One region of the Robiginitalea sp. genome, then DNA from elsewhere that is predicted to be linked to it. Evidence: riboswitches for the same ligand, from Rfam matches in the RefSeq annotation. Region 1 holds a riboswitch; the other holds the start of a gene.
The links. A riboswitch is a leader RNA that binds a small molecule or an ion and turns the genes downstream of it on or off. The one in region 1 is predicted to bind S-adenosylmethionine.
Positions count from the first base shown of each region.

Region 2: it holds a riboswitch for S-adenosylmethionine, as region 1 does, so the genes downstream of both, AC3DKS_RS05700 (hypothetical protein) here and metH (methionine synthase) in region 1, are expected to answer to the same signal.

Region 1 covers NZ_CEXZKX010000003.1:220,499-227,499, forward strand. The annotation lists gene AC3DKS_RS06725 (phosphoadenosine phosphosulfate reductase domain-containing protein) at 1-552, shown strand, start outside; gene AC3DKS_RS06730 (HEPN domain-containing protein) at 624-2,717, shown strand; gene cobA (uroporphyrinogen-III C-methyltransferase) at 2,707-3,507, shown strand; gene AC3DKS_RS06740 (precorrin-2 dehydrogenase/sirohydrochlorin ferrochelatase family protein) at 3,510-4,097, shown strand; gene AC3DKS_RS06745 (NAD(P)/FAD-dependent oxidoreductase) at 4,099-5,160, shown strand; SAM riboswitch class I at 5,300-5,443, shown strand; gene metH (methionine synthase) at 5,545-7,001, shown strand, end outside.
Region 2 covers NZ_CEXZKX010000002.1:456,502-463,502, forward strand. The annotation lists gene AC3DKS_RS05670 (thermonuclease family protein) at 1-174, shown strand, start outside; gene AC3DKS_RS05675 (hypothetical protein) at 175-399, opposite strand; gene AC3DKS_RS05680 (hypothetical protein) at 473-1,159, opposite strand; gene AC3DKS_RS05685 (hypothetical protein) at 1,430-1,591, shown strand; gene AC3DKS_RS05690 (tetratricopeptide repeat-containing sensor histidine kinase) at 1,629-3,605, shown strand; gene AC3DKS_RS05695 (response regulator) at 3,620-4,285, shown strand; SAM-I-IV-variant riboswitch at 4,411-4,502, shown strand; gene AC3DKS_RS05700 (hypothetical protein) at 4,472-4,939, shown strand; gene AC3DKS_RS05705 (hypothetical protein) at 4,936-5,376, shown strand; gene AC3DKS_RS05710 (hypothetical protein) at 5,497-7,001, shown strand, end outside.

The sequences.
Region 1 (7,001 bases):
TCCTGGGCCCTGGACCGGGCAAAACGGCCGGTACTCACCACGAATTTCAGGCCGTATGAGGTCGCCATCCTGCATGCCGTAACGGATATCGACCGCCGCGTTCCGGTAATTTGGTGCGACACGGGCTACAATACCCCGCAGACCTACCGGCATGCCGAAGAACTCATTGTCAAACTCCAACTCGATATCCGGCTCTACGTTCCCAAACAGACGGCGGCCCATCGGGATGCCATTATGGGTATCCCCGATATCGAGGACCCCCGCCACGAATTGTTTACCGAACAGGTGAAGTTGGAACCCTTCCGGCGCGCCATGTCGGAACACCGCCCGGACGTGTGGTTCACGAACCTGAGGAAGGGGCAGACGGCACACCGGGACACCCTGGATATCCTGAGCCTGAGCAAGGACGGGATCCTCAAGGTAAGCCCGTTCTATTACTGGAACGACTCGCAGCTGGACGTCTACCTGGCATCCCGAGACCTGCCGAACGAGCATACGTATTTTGACCCGACCAAGGTGCTCGAGAATCGGGAGTGCGGGCTGCACACCTGATTTTGCCTGTTCGTACCTGCCCGGCAGGAATGCGTCTAATAAACTATAAAAACCATAGGAATAATAGATATATGAAAAGCTTTCGCACAGAATTGGAGAACCCGGTGGTTGAGAAGGATATTGTTGAACTGGAACGGAAGATCCGGCAGTTCCGCGAAGGCGAGCTCAATGAGGAGAAGTTCCGAAGCCTCCGGCTGGCCCGCGGCGTTTACGGCCAACGGCAACCCGGGGTGCAGATGGTACGGATCAAACTCCCCTACGGAAAAGTGACTGCGCGGCAACTGCACCGCATTGCCGATGTTTCCGACACCTATTCTACCGGGATCCTCCATATTACCACACGACAGGACATCCAGATCCACTATGTGGACCTGGACCGAACCCCCGAACTGTGGGCGGAACTCGAAAGGGATGCCGTCACGCTTCGGGAAGCATGCGGGAATACGGTCCGCAATGTAACGGCCAGTGAGACCGCGGGGATCGACCCCGGGGAACCTTTCGACGTATCCCCCTATGCGCAGGCGCTTTTCGAATATTTCCTGAGGAACCCGGTAGGGCAGGAGATGGGTCGGAAATTCAAGGTTTCTTTTTCCGCATCGGATGCGGACACCGGGCTTTCCTATATGCACGATCTCGGGTTTATCGCCCGGGTGGAAGCCGGCCGGCGGGGATTCAAAGTCCTGGTTGGGGGCGGCCTGGGTGCCCAGCCGCGCCATGCGGACGTGCTGTACGAATTCCTGCCCCAGGAACAGATTATCCCGTTAATGGAGCGGGTTCTCCGGGTCTTTGACCGGTATGGGGAACGGAAAAGCCGGGCCAAGGCCCGGATGAAATTCCTCATCAGGGATATTGGCCTGGACCGGTTCCGGGAGCTGTTGGCCGAGGAAACCCCCGGGATTCCCGTCAGGGAATATCCCATCGACGCGGAGGCCTATCCGCAACCCCGGCCTGCTTCGACTCCCCCTGATATCCCGGTTCCTGCGGACACGGAGGCCTACCAGGCGTGGAAACGGACCAATACCATCCGGCAGAAGCAGGACGGGTATGTGGCGGTTGGGCTTCGGGTCTTCCTGGGGAATTTCACTACCCGGCAAGCGCGTCAATTGGCCGACCTGGTTGCCAGGTACGCCGCTTCGGAAATCCGGCTCAGCCTCCGCCAGAATATACTGATCCCATTTGTCCGGGAAGCCTGGTTGCCGTATTTCCACAATGAACTCGAAAAAATCGGCCTGGCCCAACCCGGGTACAATACGGCCGCGGACATTACGGCCTGCCCGGGTACGGATACCTGCAACCTGGGGATTGCCAGCAGTACGGGCATCGCGACGGAACTCGAAAGGGTAATTGCAGCGGAATACCCGGACTTTATCCACAACCCGGACGTGGTTATCAAAATCAGCGGGTGCATGAACGCCTGCGGGCAGCACAACATGGCTCATATCGGTTTCCAGGGCATGTCGGTTCGTACCCGCGACAAACGGGTGGCACCGGCCCTACAGGTATTGCTGGGAGGCGGCAACCGCGGCGGGGGTGAAGGGATTTTCGCCGACAAGGTGATCAAAATCCCGTCCAAGCGGGGTCCCCAGGCGCTGCGCATTATCCTGGACGATTACCTGGAAAACGGCGGCGGCCAACCCTACGATCGCTATTACCAGGAACAGGGGCAGCATTACTTTTACGACAAGCTCAAGCCGCTTTCCGATGTTTCCGACCTGACCCCGGAAGATTTTATCGATTGGGGCACTGATAAAAAGTACGAGAAGGCGATCGGCATAGGGGAATGTGCCGGGGTGGTCATCGACCTGATTTCCACCTTGCTGCTCGAAGCGGAAGAGAAATTGGAGGACGCGCAAAAGGCCCTGGAAGCGGGCAAATGGGCCGCTTCTATCTACTATGCCTACAGTGCGCAAATCCACGCAGCCAAGGCACTGCTCACTTCCGAGGACGTCGCGGTAAATTCCCATGCGGCCATCCTGAAAGATTTTGACACCCATTTTATCGACCAGCCGCGCGGATTCGGGAACGATTCGTTTCGACAGGCCGTATTGCGGATGAACCGCCATGCGCCGGACGCCGGCTTTGCAAGGGAATACCTGGAACAGGCGCGCAACTTCCTCTCCGAAGCTTCAGCCTTCCGACAAAAAGAACTCAGCCATGCGTCCTGAAGGTATATTAACGGTTATCGGCGCCGGGCCCGGCGACCCGGAACTCATTACGCTCAAGGCCCTGCGGGCCTTGGAACGGGCGGATGTTGTGCTCTACGATGCACTGGTGGCCAGGGAGTTGCTCGAATACGCCCGAGGGGCCGAATGCATCTTTGTCGGGAAGCGTAAAGGCTGCGTGGCTTATCGGCAACCCCAGATCAACGACCTGATCGTCGCCCGGGGCAATGGCGGCAAGCACGTGGTCCGTCTCAAAGGCGGTGACCCGTTTGTATTCGGACGCGGGGCCGAGGAAATGGCCCATGCAGCTGCCCACGGGATGGAAGTCGCCGTGATTCCGGGGATTTCCTCCGGCCTGGCCGTTCCCGCCAGCCAGCACATCCCGGTTACCCTCCGCGGTATTGCCGAGAGTTTCTGGGTTATAACAGGCACCACCCGGGAGCACGCGCTCAGTGAGGACGTAGCCCTGGCGGCCCGATCGTCGGCCACCGTGGTGATCCTCATGGGCATGTCCAAACTCCCTGAAATAACCGCGCTTTTCCGTGAGAACGGCAAGGGAGGGACCCCGGCAGCGGTCATCCAGGAAGGGACCACCCAGGGCGAACGGATTGCCCTGGGGACTGTGGATACCATTGCAGGGGAAGTCTCGCGCCTCGGGCTGACAAACCCGGCGATCATCCTGATCGGAGAAACCGTGCGCCACCGGGAAGGCACCTGGTCTGCGCGCGTCGAGCCCCGGCAGGTATCCCATCCGGTTAAAGCGGCATTTACGAACCCATTGGAAACCGCGTAATCATGGAACGAAATAATCTGTACCCCATATTCCTGAAATGCAGGGCGCTGGATATCCTCATTGTCGGCGGCGGATATGTGGCCGAGGAAAAATTGTATTTCCTGACCAAGTCCAGCCCGGACGCCCAGGTAACCCTGGTGGCCCCGTTTTTCAGGGAGGATACCCGGAGGCTGGCCGGTGAATTCGGCGCAAAGCTGATTGAATCGGAATACCATCCGGGATACCTGCAGGACCAGCACCTGGTGATTGCCACCACGGATAACCCGAAGGTCAATGAAAAGATCTTTGCAGACTGCCGCCAGCGACACATTCTGGTAAATGTAGCGGACAACCCGCCCCTGTGCGATTTTTATATGGGCGGAATTGTCACCAAGGGACATGTGAAGATCGCCATCAGTACAAACGGCAAGTCGCCGACCACAGCCAAACGGCTCCGGCAATTTTTCGAAGCCGTGCTCCCGGATGATATCAGCCGGATGGTGGAGTACCTGAACGCGTACCGGAAAACCCTGGCCGGGGATTTTGAGGCCAAAGTAAACGAGATGAATGAAGTTACCCAAAAGCTGGTAGCCCAAAAAACAGAAATTTAGCATGATACAAACCGATATCCTGATCATTGGCGCAGGCCCCACCGGGCTGTTCACCGTATTCGAAGCCGGATTGCTCCAGCTCAAATGCCACCTGATCGATGCGCTGCCACAGCCCGGCGGGCAGTGTGCGGAGATCTACCCGAAAAAGCCCATCTACGATATCCCGGCTTACCCGGAGATCCTGGCGGGCGACCTGGTAGACCGGCTTATGGAACAAATCCGACCCTTCAACCCGGGTTTCACCCTGGGCGAACGCGCCGAGACCCTGGAGAAACAGGAGGACGGCCAATTTGTGGTGACCACCAATCGGGGAACACGCCACAAGGCGCCTGTCGTGGTTATAGCGGGCGGGCTGGGCTCTTTTGAACCGCGGAAACCCCAGATCGACAACCTCGCGGATTTTGAGGATCGGGGCGTGAGTTATATGGTTCGGGACCCCGAGGTGTTCCGCGATAAAAAAGTGGTCATAGCCGGTGGTGGCGATTCGGCCCTGGACTGGTCCATCTACCTGGCCGATGTGGCCGCTGAGGTGAGCCTCGTGCACCGGAGGAATGAATTCCGGGGTGCCCTGGATTCTGTGGAAAAGGCATCGGCCCTGGCGGCTGCCGGGAAGATCCGGCTCTATACGGAGGCGCAGGTGACGCGGCTCTACGGCGATGCCCACCTGGAAGCCGTCGTCGTCTCCTATAATGACCAGGAGCGGGGCGAATCGTACGTGGAGGCAGACCATTTTATCCCGTTATTCGGCCTGTCGCCCAAGCTCGGGCCCATAGGCGACTGGGGCCTGGAGATTGAGCGGAATGCCATCAAGGTTAATAACGCCTACGATTACCAGACCAATATCCCGGGGGTCTATGCCATCGGGGACGTGAACACGTATCCCGGGAAACTCAAGCTGATCCTCTCCGGTTTCCACGAGGCGGCTGTAATGTGCCAGAGTGCCTACCAGGTGGTAAACCCGGGTAAACGCTACGTGATGAAGTACACTACCGTGGGCGGGGTCACCGGGTTTGACGGGAGTAAAAAGGAAGCGAAAAAAGAAGTCATACAGGCTATTGCCTGAGATCCTACAATTAGTTGGCTTGGCCCGGAACCCTGTAATTTCAGGGGGCCGGGCTTTTTTTAAAGCCTAAAAAGAAATGGGAATGTTTGCTTTTGAAGCAGGCGTACCGTTACTTTGCAACTGTTCATTGCCAGCCTGAGCGTTATCAAGAAAGGTGGAGGGAATAGACCCGGTGAAACCTTAGCAACCCTTTACCCCTGTCCGGGGCAAAAGAAGGTGCTACATTCTATCCTGCAGCCCGGTGGCTACCCGCACCGGAAACCGCTGCCCGGACAGATAACCATTAGCCCCAGTGGCTCATTGTTCCAGAACTTTCTTGATTTCGATACGCCTGACCGGCCTGCCGGCAGGTCCGGCCTGCGGTGAACCCAAACAAAACATACCATGCACAACCTGAGCGATTTGCTGACTGAAAGAATCCTGGTGCTGGACGGCGCCATGGGGACCATGTTGCAGCGGTACGGCTTTACGGAAGCCGATTACCGGGGTGACCGGTTTGCGGACTGGCCCCAGCCGCTTCAGGGCAACAACGACCTGCTTTCCCTGACCCAGCCAAAGGCATTGGGCGAGATCCACCGCGCCTATCTGGAGGCGGGGGCGGATATCCTGGAAACCAACACCTTCTCTGCAACTTCCGTGGGCATGGCGGATTACGGCATGCAGGAATTCGTGTACGAAATCAACCGGGCCGCCGCGGAAATTGCCAAACGGGAAGCCGAAGCCGCCACCCGGGCCAACCCGGCGAAACCCCGATTTGTGGCCGGGAGCCTGGGCCCGACCAACAAAACGGCCAGTATGTCGCCGGATGTGAATGACCCGGGTTACCGCGCCATTGATTTTGAAGCCCTCCGGCTGGCCTACCGGGAACAGGCTGCAGGCCTGCTCGACGGGGGGGTGGACCTGTTTCTGGTGGAAACCGTCTTCGATACGCTGAACGCCAAGGCGGCACTATTTGCCATTGAAGAACTCAAATCGGAACGGGGCATCGACACGCCCGTAATGGTCAGCGGCACCATCACGGACGCCTCCGGGAGAACCTTGTCGGGACAAACTGCGGAAGCCTTCCTGGTATCGGTCTCACATATCCCGATGCTCTCCATCGGCCTGAATTGCGCCCTGGGCGCATCCCAGCTGGTGCCCCACCTGGAGGTCCTCTCCGCGCGTGCCGGCGTGGCCGTCTCGGCCCACCCGAATGCAGGCTTGCCCAATGCCTTTGGGGAATACGACCAGAACCCGGCGCAAATGGCCCGGCAGGTACGGGAATACCTGGAGAAAGGGCTGGTGAATATCGTGGGCGGTTGCTGCGGGACCACTCCCGATCACATCCGCGCCCTGGCCGAACTGGTGGCCGAATACAAGCCGCGACAGATTCCCGACGGCAGACCCCGGCAGTTGAAGTTGGCCGGGCTGGAACCCCTGGTGATTACACCGGAAAGCAATTTTGTCAATGTGGGGGAACGCACCAACGTGGCGGGTTCCCGGAAATTCCTGCGGCTGGTCAAGGAAGGCAACTTTGAGGAGGCGCTCGAGATTGCACGCGACCAGGTGGACGGAGGCGCCCAGATTATCGACGTCAACATGGACGACGGGCTCATCGACGGGAAAGCGGCGATGGTCAAGTACCTGAACCTGATGCTGGCCGAGCCGGATATCGCGCGTGTCCCCGTCATGATCGACAGTTCCAAATGGGACATCATCGAGGCGGGGCTGCAGGTGGTGCAGGGCAAAAGCGTGGTCAATTCCATCAGTCTGAAGGAAGGGGAAGCTGTCTTCCTGGAACAGGCCAGGAAAATCCTCCTTTACGGGGCAGCGGTCATCGTGATGGCTTTTGACGAGACCGG
Region 2 (7,001 bases), on a different contig from region 1:
TATGGCCGCAAATGCCTGAATGAAGAGCTACTTAAGAATGGATACGCCTGGCATTACAAAAAATATTCCAAAGACGCTCGGCTGCAATCTATGGAAGATAAGGCTCGAAAACGACGGATAGGCTTATGGGCCGATACGCATCCGGTGGCGCCGTGGAATTGGCGTGAGCGCTAATTAGTCCTCATACCCACATAGGGTCCTTCCCAGTTCCCTGGCTTCTTCGATTGTCACCTTGTAGGTCTGGGTGGAGCAGCGTGAAAGCCCGTGGCACGAGGCCTTCAGGTGGTAGCGTTTGCTTTGAGGCCCCTTGCAGATATAGACGTCCCCAAAATCGTCACTCCCACCGGATATTAAAAGGAGGCCGGCTCCCACTACGACGCCTGCAAAAAACTTTCTCATGGTTCCACTGCATTTACCTAGCAGTTAAATTACAAGAAAATGAGAAAATTAGCTTCCGGAAACCCGTAAACGGCTAGTTATTCGGATAGGTGGGGCAGATGTATTTTTTGATCATGTATTCGGTAATGGGGTCCAGGGTCTTGCCAGTCTCCGGGTGCCGGCCCAAGTCCGTAAAGTATTCCAACTCCCCATCCGGGTTCCTGCCATACCACAACAGCTCCAACTTATTCCCATCAAAGAATTCATAGGAACAATCCGGCTCCACTTTTCGAAAATGATCCAGCCGATCCTGGTTGATCTTTTTAAGGTCCGATAACTTATAGGTCTCCAGGTCCATGGGTACCACCTCGTAATGATCTTCCACCCAAATCATCATTTTGGTCTGGAATGGGTTTTCAAAAAGCACCCATAATACCAAGGCGATGACACCTACACCTGCCAGGTAATACCAAACACGCGTATTCCTGCGCGGTCTATTAATTGTAAGTGGGCTACCCCCTTCAAGGGAGTTTAAAAAATCACGGTATGTATCATATCCCAGATAACCCGCCAGGCCGTCCACCACATGGGCGGGCAATTCAAAATCATCGCTCCCTTGTTGCACCTCGTTGAAGTAGTTCCGCAAACTGCGTTCCCCATAGGGCTGTTTGGTGCGCTCCTCAATGGTATCTGAAAGAAATTGGGCGCGCCGTAGAACCTTTTCGGATCCGGTATCTCTTTGCGCCTGGTCGAAAGCTTGTTTCAGCAGCTCAGCGTGCATAGTTGGTTGATTTCCAAGTCGGAATAAAGCTACAAAATCCCTGGAAATCCTATGGAAACTACTTTCCATAAACCTTCCATTCTCCTTCCACCCTTTCCACCCCCTATACCCTTGATTTGTCTTCGGAGTTCGGCCTGGCAGCTCTGAGCAGGGAGAAGGGAAGTACCTGCCCACCTGCCTCGCCCCTCCACACTTCCCTCCCTTAAGGGCCAAAAATTCAGCCACGAGCTGAGGTGACCGGCCTATGTCCAATTTCAAAATTCAATCAAGATGAAAAAAGTAGTTTTTATCCTGGCCATGCTGTTATCCAGCAGCTTTTTCTTTGCCTGTTCCGACAACTCCTATGCAGGGGATGACACGCTCTATGAGCAGGCCAACGGAGGTGACGATGACGGCGAGGTGAATGACGATCCGGATGATGGCGACAACTAATCCGTAGCGTCCACTCAATTCCTTTTATCTTAGGGGAATGAAACGAACCTTCGTTTTGTTCCCCTTTTTTATGATCCTGCTGGGTCTCTGGCTGGTGGGTTGCCAGCCCGGGACGGATGCGTCCGAAGATGATGGCATCGGGTCTGATTCCTTGTGGAGCCGCTATCTGGAGCGCTACGATTCGGACGAGTTGGGCACAGCGGAAAAACTCGCGGCCAACGGCAAATTGCTCCGGGGTTCGGCGGGGTTGCCGGATACGGCCCGGTCCGTTTTATTCCAGCATCGCGCAGCCCTGTTCCGTCGGGAAAACCAGCTGGATTCCGCCTTGCGCTACTTAAATGAGAACCTCACCCTTACCCAAGCCCTGGGCGATACCACCCGGATTGCCGACGCCCACTACCGCCTGGGTTTTTACTACCGGCTGGCAGAGGAGCCTTCCCGCTCGCTGGAGCATAATTATCAGGCCGTAGAACAATACAAAGCACTGGGTGACAGCATCCAGGTGGGGCGCAAAAGCCTGAACCTGGCAAATTTGTTGAATGCCCTGGGGAATTATTCGGAAGCTGAGACCATTGCGGTGGAGGGGTTGGAATATATCGAGAACAGCCCCCAGATAATGGGCAGTCCGGAAATCCGGAACTATGTGGCCGGGCTCTACAATGCCCTGGCCATAGCCACCAAGGAATTGCGCAACTACCCGGAGGCGCTTGCCTGGTATGAGAAAAGCCTGGAACTGCAACCAGACGGGGAGGCAGCCCTGAACATCCGCCACAATGTGGCCGTGGTGCTTACCCATATGGATTCCCTTCAGGCAGCCCGGGCCCTGAGCCGTGAGCTCGCCGGGGACAGCCTGTTAAACGATCCCGAAAACGCCCGGCTCCGCGCCCGGATCATCGACCAGCTGGGGCATATCCAGGGAAGGCTTAATCTGCCCGGGGCCGAGGAAAACCTGCAAACGGCCCTGAATATCCGGCAAAAACTCGCGTACACCCAGGGGGTCCTTAGCAGCTACCTGCACCTGGGGGAATTCTACCGGGAGCGGAGCCCGGCCCGGGCCCGGGAGATGGCGCAGGCGGCCTACCATATCGCCCGGGAACTGGAAAACCCGAACGACCGGCTTACCAGCCTGGCGCTGCTCATTGACGTGGTTCCGAACCCGGCCGGCTATGCCCGCGCCTATACCCGCCTCTCGGACAGCCTGCAGCAGGTGCGGCGGCAGACAAAGGACCAATTTGCGAAGGTCCGCTATGAATCGGAGAAAAACCTGCGAAACTACCTGATTGCCCGGCGGGAGGCCAGTGAAAATTCCCTGCAGTTGGAGCGGTCGCAAAACCGGAACCTGTTGCTCCTGAGTTTTGTGGGGCTCCTGTTGATCTCCGGGCTTTTTATCTATCGCTACCTGCGGCTGCGCCACCGCAAACGGGAGATCCAGGCGGTGTACGCCACCGAAAGCCGCATCTCCAAAAAGGTCCACGACGAACTGGCCAACGACATCTTTAACCTGTTGAATGCGGCCGTGGCCTTCCCCCGGAAAAACCGGGAGGAGCTCCAGGATTTTGTAAACCGCCTGGACCAGCTCTACCAAAAATCCCGGGAGATTTCCCGGGACAGCGCCGAGATTCCAACGGGTCCGAAATTCAAAACCGTGCTCAGCTCGCTTATCGAGATCTACTCGTCCGAGACGGTGCGCATCATCACCCAGGGGTTTGAATCGATTCCCTGGGAGGCCATTTCGCCAGACAAACAGGTGAATATCTACCGCGCCCTGCAGGAAATCCTGGTGAACATGAAAAAGCACAGCGGGGCCACGCTGGTGCTGCTGGAATTCCGGCAGGAGAAGAAAAGCCTGACCATCCGCTACAAGGATAACGGGGTGGGCTTCCCGGAAGAAGCGCCCTTACGACAGGGCGGCCTGGCGAATACGGGAAACCGTATTGAGGCGCTGGGCGGAAGGATTACTTTTGAGACAAGCGTTCCACAGGGGGTGGTGATTTTACTGACCCTTCCCGTTTAATAGTGCTTGCAGCTATGTTTAAAAAAGTACTGGTAGTAGAGGATATCGATTCCATCAACATTGGGCTTACCAAGACCCTTGGGGAAGCTTTTGACTTCGACATTGACCACGCCAAGTTTTGCGACAAGGCGAGCCTGAAGATCACCAAGGCGCTGCTGGACAAGGAGCCCTACGACCTGCTGATCACGGACCTGTCCTTTAAATCCAACGGGCAGGAGGGAAAGATCCAAAGCGGGGAAGACCTCATCCGGGAGGTCCGCGCCAAACAGCCCAACCTGAAGACGATTATCTACTCCATCGAAGACCGCCCCTTTAAACTCAAGGAATTCATTACGGACCTCAAGGTAGACGGGTACGTGCTCAAGGGCCGGAACAGTTCCCGGGAAATGGTGGAAGCCATCAAAGAGGTGGCTGCCGGCACGCTGTATGTGTCTCAGGACATCATGCAGTCCATCCACACGTCCCCCACCCTGGAAATCGACGACTTTGACCTGGAACTCCTCAGGGAACTCGCCGACGGTTTCTCCCAACAGGAAATTTCAAAGCACTTCCAAACCCGGGGGATTACCCCTGCTTCCCTAAGCAGCATCGAAAAACGCATCAACCGCCTGAAGGACTACTTTATGGCCCGCAACACCACCCATCTGGTGGCCCTGGCGAAGGATATGGGGTTGGTGTGAAACTACAACCTATGAAATAGATTAAATGATTCTTTGAATTCGCGTTTAATCTTTGAATCAGGATGAGTCGTAATTGGATTAAACCAAAACCATAAGACGAATTTTGTATATTCCCTCTAATAATATGAAGGCATCAGGAACGCTAAGGCGCGTACCAACCGAGCATAAAAGCCACGGTGGTTCAGAATGCGGACGATCGTCAAAAAAACACCCCCTTGCCAGTCGTTTCTGTGGAGTATTTATCAACAAAGAGACATGATAACGATTGAAACGAGCAAAAAACTCAAGGTGAGGTTTACAACACTTGTGCTTCGAATTCAAAGTATCCTAGAACATCACAATGCATTTCGGATCTACAACGTAATCCATCAGCCGTTTTGGGGAGTGCAAAACAAGGAATTATTCCTTCAACACGAAATGTGTTGGCCGCCGCCCGAATTGAAAAAACAGATTGAACAATTGCTTCTTCCCCTCGGGATGAAGGAACTGCAGGATTTTGTCCTGATTCAGGATGTCCCCTATGACTACCTCTATTCCGGCCGAATACTGCCTGGCACAGAAAATTGTGACTGGCTCGAATCCGAAGTTACAAGGGAAGGTTGTTATGTGTGGCTGAAACCAACCTGTGATACCCCGATAAAAATTGGGTTATGACAAAGGTTCAAGAACTCTTCCTCGAATTTTCTGCCTCGTTGGAATCCATAAGCGACCGGGAGCTCATTTCTAAATTTAATCGGCAAATAGGTAACGGCGGCTGGGGGATTGCGCGTTCAGCGTACCTAGCAGCCCTACGCAGTCAATTGGATAAACGGAAAATCGACTATTCTGCAATAGGGAACGACAAGACCTTAAGCTATAAACACCATGTTTTCTTAGTCGACAAAAAGCTTTTTCTGCTCGATTCGCTGCCAAATAAAAATCTCTTGGACATAATCTGCGTACTACTCGACCGGGTTAATGTAAAAATGAAAGGGGTGCGAATTATTGAAGTGTCTAAAAACGAACTCAGAATTGAAATGAAGGTGTTTCCTTTTAAAGCCAGATTAACATCCAAAGAACTTGCTGGGATGGGTAGTAATATCAATGATTGATCATTAGACACTTTGAAAATGGACAATGCGAATGCTTTTTAGGAGCTATGTGGCACCACTGCATAGTTCCTTAGATCTTTATGCCACAAAATTTCTACAATTTCAACTAGCGTAAGCTTTATGAAAACAGGTGGGTTTCTTTCTATATTACACAATCGAGGTTTAGCAAAACATGATGGCCGTCCTCTTTGGAGGTATTCTATAACTGATGAGGAGCAGAACTCACTTTTAAAGGAACTGAGGTATTCCTCACCACAAACATTAGATCCGAGGGACGTTACCTTATACTATGCCGAATGGTGGAGAACGAATTATAATGGTGGGATTCCCAGCAAGAAAGAGATATTCAATTCGGTAAACGGAAACATTAAATATAACTACAACGCCAATGAATTTTACCAGCTGGCTAGGACAGGTGCAGTAATGCTAGGAATAAAATGGCTATCCAAGCAGAACACCCTCTACTTTAGAACCTTACTTCTACAGGGAGGACTTCCCTTAAAGCACATCTCAGAAAATCAAAGTAAGTACCAGAATTTCCTCTTGGCTGTTTTGGAAGAACAGCCCGAAACGATTGAGGATTTCATTTTTAATTCGTACATCACAGACCTTCTACCAAAATCCAGTCAGAATGAAATTATTTATGAAAGCTGCTTTGAAATTGTAAAATCTCTCCTAAATGATGAAGGCACTTATGATGAGTTACTTCAATCCAGTGAAGCTCTTTCACAGATATCAAAAGAGCTCTTAATTAGAAAGAGCGCGCTTAAAAGGAAAGCGCGCCTGTCAAAACCAAAAAACTATTGGCTGTTAACCATAAAAGAGGATAGATCTTCTATTCATTTAATAATTGGGCTTGGCGACATTTATAGACCTGATTCCCTGAGTAATATTCTTGGATTTGAAGTAACTGAACAGGAATATCAATTTTATCTGGATGATATACTAATATGCATTTTCAGAAGGCTGCTAAATGGAAACTATAAAACGGATTGGTACCAACAGCAAACATTACAATGGGATGGCGAGAGTATTTTTCCAAACACGTATGTATTTGAGCATGGAAAGAAAATTCAAATTCCAGATTTCATTCAAACTGTTCCCGATTTAAGTGAACCCACTTTGTGGACAAGACATGCTGAATATGAGTGGCGTCTTGTTAAAGGAAATGGGGCTCCCAATAAAGAAGGTGCTTTACTATATCCCCAAAAATGGAAAAGTGATACTCCTGATAAACAAATAACACTGCATAGCAAAGAGTTATCATGGTTGGTTTTTGAAGGTAAAGCTGAAATAGAATTCAATGGGCAGCAGATGCATTATTTTAGCGACGTATCCTCTTTTGATTGGACCATAGAAACCCAAAAGCCTTCATGGATAATGAAGGCCAATATGCCCGTGGTACAGAAAAAACCTAGAATCACTGTTTATGATGTGAACAACAAAAAACTACCTGATTCGAAGTTCAAGGTTTGGCTGAAAAAAAGAGGATTGCACGGAGATTGGAGAGAACTTTCAGAATTGAGAAGTATTCCTGCAGGCTGTATTGATATTAAAATTGAAAAGGACGGGCTTACCGGGCAGGATCAATTTTTTAACATTGGAAATCTCCAGTTTTCCAGAAC